One region of the Streptomyces sp. NBC_00057 genome, then DNA from elsewhere that is predicted to be linked to it. Evidence: predicted binding sites of a transcription regulator. Region 1 holds the regulator's gene; the other holds the start of a gene.

Region 1 (3,417 bases):
GACAGGACGCACCACCCGCCATCGGGGCCTGCACGACCGGATACCGGCAGAGATCGGTCAACACGGATGACATGACCGCATCGTGTCACGTCCCGCATGCCTCGGCGTGCGCGGCCTGCGGTCCATTTTGTCCTCGAACGCCGGACGGGCTCGGCAGGCGAGCCCGTCCGGCGGCAGGGAACGGTGTGCGGGGGCCGTCAGCGCCCGTTGAAGGCGTCCTTCAGCCGGGAGAACAGCCCCTGCTGCCCGGGCTGGAACTGGCCGGTGGGCCGCTCCTCGCCGCGCACCTTCGCCAGATCCCGCAGCAGTCGTTCCTGCTCCGGATCCAGCTTCGTCGGGGTCAACACCTCGACGTGCACGATCAGATCGCCGCGCCCCCCGCCCCGCAGATGTGTGATGCCGCGGCCGTGCAGCGGGACCGACTGGCCGGACTGGGTGCCGGGCCGGATGTCGACCTCCTCCAGGCCGTCGAGCGTCTCCAACGGCACCTTGGTGCCGAGCGCGCCCGCCGTCATGGGGATGGTGACCGTGCAGTGCAGATCGTCGCCGCGGCGCTGGAACACCGAGTGCGGCAGCTCATGGATCTCCACGTACAGATCGCCGGCCGGTCCGCCGCCGGGGCCGACCTCGCCCTCGCCCGCGAGCTGGATGCGGGTGCCGTTGTCGACACCGGCGGGGATCTTCACGGTGAGCGTGCGCCGCGAACGGATGCGGCCGTCGCCGGCGCACTCCGGGCACGGGGTCGGCACGACCGTGCCGAAGCCCTGGCACTGCGGGCAGGGCCGCGAGGTCATGACCTGGCCGAGGAACGACCGGGTGACCTGGGAGACCTCGCCGCGGCCGCGGCACATGTCACAGGTCTGGGCGGAGGTGCCGGGTGCGGCGCCCTCGCCGCTGCAGGTCGTACAGACGACGGCCGTGTCGACCTGGATGTCCTTGGTGGTGCCGAACGCCGCCTCGGCGAGATCGATCTCCAGCCGGATCATCGCGTCCTGGCCGCGCCGGGTGCGCGAACGGGGTCCGCGCTGCGACGCCGTACCGAAGAACGCGTCCATGATGTCGGAGAAGTTGCCGAAGCCACCCTGTCCGAATCCGCCCGCGCCACCGCCGCCGGAGGCGGACAGCGGGTCACCGCCGAGGTCGTAGACCTGCTTCTTCTGCGGGTCCGACAGCACCTCGTAGGCGGCGTTGATCTCCTTGAACCGCTCCTGGGTCTTCGGATCGGGGTTCACATCCGGATGCAGCTCACGAGCGAGCCGACGGAATGCCTTCTTGATCTCGTCCTGAGATGCGTCGCGGCGCACGCCGAGTACGGCGTAGTAGTCCGTGGCCACTTACGACTCCGCCAGGATCTGTCCGACGTAACGTGCCACTGCGCGTACCGCTCCCATCGTTCCGGGGTAGTCCATGCGGGTCGGTCCGACCACGCCGAGTTTGGCGACTGCCTCGTCGCCCGAACCGTAGCCGACCGCGACGACGGACGTGGAGTTGAGCCCCTCGTGGGCGTTCTCGTGCCCGATCCGTACGGTCATGCCCGAGTCCTTGGCCTCGCCGAGCAGCTTCAGCAGCACGACCTGCTCCTCCAATGCCTCCAGCACCGGCCGGATCATCACAGGGAAGTCATGCCCGAAGCGGGTGAGGTTGGAGGTGCCGCCGATCATCAGCCGCTCCTCCGTCTCCTCGACGAGGGTTTCGAGCAGGGTGGAGAGCACGGTGGACACGGTTCCCCGGTCCTCGCTCTCGAAGGATTCCGGCAGATCCTGCACCAGCTGCGGGACATCCGCGAAACGGCGTCCGACGACCCGGCTGTTGAGCCGGGCCCGCAGATCGGCGAGAGAGGTCTCACCGAACGGAGCAGGGCAGTCGATCATGCGCTGCTCGACCCGGCCGGTGTCCGTGATCAGCACGAGCATCAGCCGGGCGGCTGCCAGTGACAGCAGCTCCACATGCCGAACCGTCGACCGGGTCAGCGAAGGGTACTGCACGATGGCGACCTGCCGGGTCAGCTGCGCGAGCAGCCGTACGGTGCGGCCCACGACATCGTCGAGGTCGACCGCGCCGTCGAGGAAATTGTGAATGGCACGACGCTCCGGCGACGAGAGGGGCTTGACGCCCGCGAGCTTGTCGACGAAGAGCCGGTAGCCCTTGTCCGTCGGGATGCGTCCCGCGCTGGTGTGGGGCTGGGCAATGAAGCCCTCGTCCTCCAGCACCGCCATGTCGTTGCGGACGGTGGCCGGGGAGACCCCCAGCTTGTGCCGCTCCGTGAGCGCCTTGGAGCCCACGGGCTCCTCGGTGCCGACATAGTCCTGGACGATGGCGCGCAGCACTTCGAGTCTGCGTTCGCTGAGCATCGCGCACACCTCCAGCTGTGTTTCCTCGGTGGTTCTCGGGCCGTTCCTGCTTCATTCCCAGGAATCCCCCTGGCACTCTGTCCTCGCGAGTGCCAGCAATCCCCCGGCCAGTGTACGGCGGCCGAGTGGGGGCCTAGCAAGGGCGACCGGTCACGCTACCGCGAGACTGCGCAGGTCGTTGCCGATAGCGTCGCGGTATGAACGTCTCTTGGGAAGAGTTCGGCTGGGAGCGACTCGGTCACGGAGTGGGCCGACGCCGCCTCCCCGGGTGGGATGCGACAGTCGCACTGGTGGTCGGAGCGGATGGAGCGCTGCTCTACGACACCGGATCAACACTCCGCGAAGGTGCGGAAATACGGGCTCAGGCACAGGCCCTGCTCGGCCGGAGGGTGACGCATATCGCACTCAGCCACCCCCATTTCGACCATGTACTGGGCACCGCCGCATTCTCCGGCACCCAGGTGTACGGAGCGGTGGGCATGGCCCGGCTGATGAAGCTCGGGGCGGACGATCTGCGCGCCTCCGCAGTGCGCCACGGACTGTCCGAACGCGATGCGGCGGAGGCCGCCGATGCGCTGGTGGCACCGCACCATGAGGTGCACGACGAGTGGACGCTCGATCTGGGCGGCGGCCGTCAGGTGCTGCTGGCGAATGTGGGCCCCGCCCACAGCGGCCACGATCTGGCGGTGCTCGTCCCCGGCTCCCCCGCGGTGGTGCTCTGCGGCGACCTGGTCGAGGAGTCCGGCGAACCGCAGGCGGGACGGGACGCCGTCCCGTCCCGCTGGCCGGCCGCGCTGGACCGGCTGCTGACGCTGGGCGGCGAGGACGCAGTGTACGTTCCGGGGCACGGAGCGGTGGTGGACGCGGCGTTCGTCAGGGACCAGCGTGACCGACTGGCCGTCCTCCCCCATGGCCTTTAAAGGCATGGGAGGTGCCCCCTGAGGCATGTCGTGACGTGTTGTCGTCCTATCGTCATCCGATGCGCAGCTACCAGCCGGACCTGACCCCGCCGTGGAAGAAGTCCGCCCCCGTTCCCGAGGTGTCCGCCGATCCCGATCTGGTCGTG
Region 2 (3,417 bases), 2.5 Mb from region 1:
TGAGCACCGGGCCCTACCTGCCGCCGGACCGCCGGGCGGTCCCGGACTGGGGGCGGGCCCCGGACAGCGGGCCGGCCAGGGCGGTGCACCCGCCGGGTCCCGTGAGAACGCGAGGTTCAGTCCGGCCGTACGGGCGGCCCTCGCCAAGAAGTGGGGGCTGGACAGGCCACCGTTGATCGCACCCCCGCCACCCGCCGTGAAGCCGCACATCACCACCCGCGAGGGGTTCGAGGTCAATGGCGGCGACGACTCGCTGCCACCGGTCTTCACCACCGTCCCGACCAAGGACCGGGTCGTCTTCCTGACGATGGACGACGGTGCCGAGAAGGATCCCGAACTGCTGCAGATGATGGACGAGCTGGACATCCCGTACAGCGCGTTCCTCAGCGACTACCTGGTGCGCGACAGCTACGGGTACTTCCTGGAGATGCAGCGGCTGGGCGTCGGCCTCAACAACCACACGCTCAACCACCCCTACCTGCCCGGGCTCTCGTACAGCGAGCAGAAGAGCGAGATCTGCGACCAGCAGGCCATCATCGAGGAGCGGTACGGGCCGCGGCCCACCCTCTTCCGCCCGCCGTACGGCAACTACAACGGGGACACGCTCCGCATCGCGAAGTCCTGCGGCATCAAGGCCGTACCGCTCTGGAACGCGGAGGCGTTCCCGGACCACATGGAATGGCGCGAGGTGGACCAGGACCTGCACCCCGGCGACATCATCCTCACGCACTTCCGGGGCCGGAAGGACTGGGGCGGCAGCATGGCCGACCTGGTCCGGGCGGTCATGAAGACCATCACGGACAAGGGGTACGCCGTGGCCCGGCTGGAGGACTACGTATGAGAAGGGCGCATCGGCTGCTCGCCGGACTGCTGACAGCTGGTGCGCTCCTGGCCGCCACCGCCGGGTGCGCACAGTCGGTGGACCCGATCGAACGGCTGGGCCGCAAGGCCGCACAGAAGGTGACCCACCCGAAGCCGACCCCCGCGGCGGGCCCGCAGGCGCATCCGCACGGCGATCACGGGGCGCCGGGGTCGCCGGTCGTCATCACCTGTCGTCAGCTGCCGGAGTCCAAGCACTCGCGGTTGCCGCCACCGCTGAGGCACCGGTGGCCGGACCGACCGGGATCGTACGAAGGAGCGGAGGCCGGCGCCGGGTGCGAGCGGCGGTAGTCCTCGTACCCGATGAGTGCCGCCACCACGCACAGCAGGAGCGCGGCCAGGATCTGGATCGCGCCCGCCCAGGGCCGGTTCGCGCGGATCGGCGCCACGGCGAACAGGCAGATCACCGCGGCGATCCCGCCGAAGACGAGGACGGGCGTCCAGTCCATCCACGGTCGTACGGAACGGTGCGGTCCGTCCCCGCGTTGTCCCTATATGGTCCGGACCGTTGCGTTGTCCGGACTGTCGCATGCGACCGGCGCACCGTGCGCGAGCGGGGCCCACATGACGCCACGACTGGCTGAATTGGCACTCCGCTTGACCGAGTGCTAATCCCGGTCATAGTCTCGGTGCTGGCACTCACCACTGGAGAGTGCCAGCAGTACTGTGCGACTGGCAGGTCCGGCACCCGCGACGACGGATCCACCTGGTCGCCATCCAAAGACTCTTAACCCCGTGAGATCTCCGAAGGGGGAGACCGGATCGTGTCGACCGCCAGCTCCAAGGTTGCGATCAAGCCGCTCGAGGACCGCATTGTGGTCCAGCCGCTCGACGCCGAGCAGACCACGGCCTCCGGCCTGGTCATTCCGGACACCGCCAAGGAGAAGCCCCAGGAGGGCGTCGTCCTGGCCGTGGGCCCGGGCCGCTTCGAGAACGGCGAGCGCCTTCCGCTCGACGTCAAGACCGGCGACGTCGTGCTGTACAGCAAGTACGGCGGCACCGAGGTGAAGTACAACGGCGAGGAGTACCTCGTCCTCTCGGCTCGCGACGTGCTCGCGATCGTCGAGAAGTAATTCACCCACGTTTGCTTCTGTTCTGCGCCCCTGGCCCCCTGCGAATAACCAGCCGGGTGGTCGGGGGCGCAGTTCGTTTGAGAGGAAAGCTCAGCTGCCATGGCGAAGATTCTGAAGTTCGACGAGGACGCCCGTCGCGCCCTTGAGCGCGGCGTCAACAAGCTTGCCGACACGGTCAAGGTGACGATCGGCCCCAAGGGCCGCAACGTCGTCATCGACAAGAAGTTCGGCGCTCCCACCATCACCAACGACGGTGTCACCATCGCGCGCGAGGTCGAGCTCGACGACCCGTACGAGAACCTCGGTGCCCAGCTGGTGAAGGAGGTGGCGACCAAGACCAACGACGTGGCGGGTGACGGTACGACCACCGCCACCGTGCTGGCCCAGGCGCTCGTCCGCGAGGGTCTGCGCAACGTCGCCGCAGGTGCTTCCCCGGCCGCCCTGAAGAAGGGCATCGACGCCGCGGTCAAGGCCGTGTCCGAGGAGCTCCTCGCGACCGCCCGCCCGATCGACGACAAGACCGACATCGCCGCCGTGGCCGCGCTCTCCGCGCAGGACCCGCAGGTCGGCGAGCTCATCGCGGACGCGATGGACAAGGTCGGCAAGGACGGTGTCATCACCGTCGAGGAGTCCAACACCTTCGGTCTGGACCTCGACTTCACCGAGGGCATGGCCTTCGACAAGGGCTACCTGTCCCCGTACATGGTGACCGACCAGGAGCGTATGGAGGCCGTCCTCGACGACCCGTACATCCTGATCCACCAGGGCAAGATCGGCGCGATCCAGGAGCTGCTCCCGCTGCTGGAGAAGGTCATCCAGGCCGGTGGCTCCAAGCCGCTGCTGATCATCGCCGAGGACGTCGAGGGCGAGGCGCTGTCGACCCTCGTCGTCAACAAGATCCGTGGCACCTTCAACGCCGTCGCGGTGAAGGCCCCGGGCTTCGGTGACCGCCGCAAGGCCATGCTCGGCGACATCGCCACCCTCACCGGTGCGACCGTCATCGCCGAGGAGGTCGGCCTCAAGCTCGACCAGGCCGGTCTGGACGTGCTGGGCACCGCCCGCCGCGTCACCGTCTCCAAGGACGACACGACGATCGTGGACGGCGGCGGCGAGCCCGGCGACGTCAAGGGCCGGGTCAACCAGATCAAGGCCGAGATCGAGGCCACGGACTCCGACTGGGACCGCGAGAAGCTCCAGGAGCGCCTTGCGAAGCTGGCCGGCGGCGTGTGCGTGATCCGCGTCGGTGCCGCCACCGAGGTGGAGCTCAAGGAGAAGAAGCACCGTCTGGAGGACGCCATCTCCGCGACCCGCGCCGCGGTCGAGGAGGGCATCGTCTCCGGTGGTGGCTCCGCTCTGGTCCACGCCGTCAAGGTTCTTGAGGGCAACCTCGACAAGACCGGCGACGAGGCCACCGGTGTCGCGGTCGTGCGCCGCGCCGCCGTCGAGCCGCTGCGCTGGATCGCCG

Evidence for each region. The regulator HrcA, encoded in region 1, represses chaperone genes, less so after heat shock. The targets are predictions, from matches to a motif close to TTNGCACTCNGNNNNNCNGAGTGCNAA.
Region 2: groES (co-chaperone GroES) is a predicted target of HrcA. The motif match lies at 1,465-1,491, and genes of this name have one in related genera.

The regions. Positions count from the first base shown of each region.
Region 1 covers NZ_CP108256.1:6,227,670-6,231,086, reverse strand. The annotation lists gene OG953_RS29250 (nitronate monooxygenase) at 1-73, opposite strand, end outside; gene dnaJ (molecular chaperone DnaJ) at 198-1,334, opposite strand; gene hrcA (heat-inducible transcriptional repressor HrcA) at 1,335-2,351, opposite strand; gene OG953_RS29235 (MBL fold metallo-hydrolase) at 2,549-3,271, shown strand; gene OG953_RS29230 (DUF3097 domain-containing protein) at 3,331-3,417, shown strand, end outside.
Region 2 covers NZ_CP108256.1:3,754,080-3,757,496, reverse strand. The annotation lists gene OG953_RS17325 (polysaccharide deacetylase family protein) at 1-841, shown strand, start outside; gene OG953_RS17320 (DUF6234 family protein) at 1,056-1,328, opposite strand; gene groES (co-chaperone GroES) at 1,644-1,952, shown strand; gene groL (chaperonin GroEL) at 2,052-3,417, shown strand, end outside.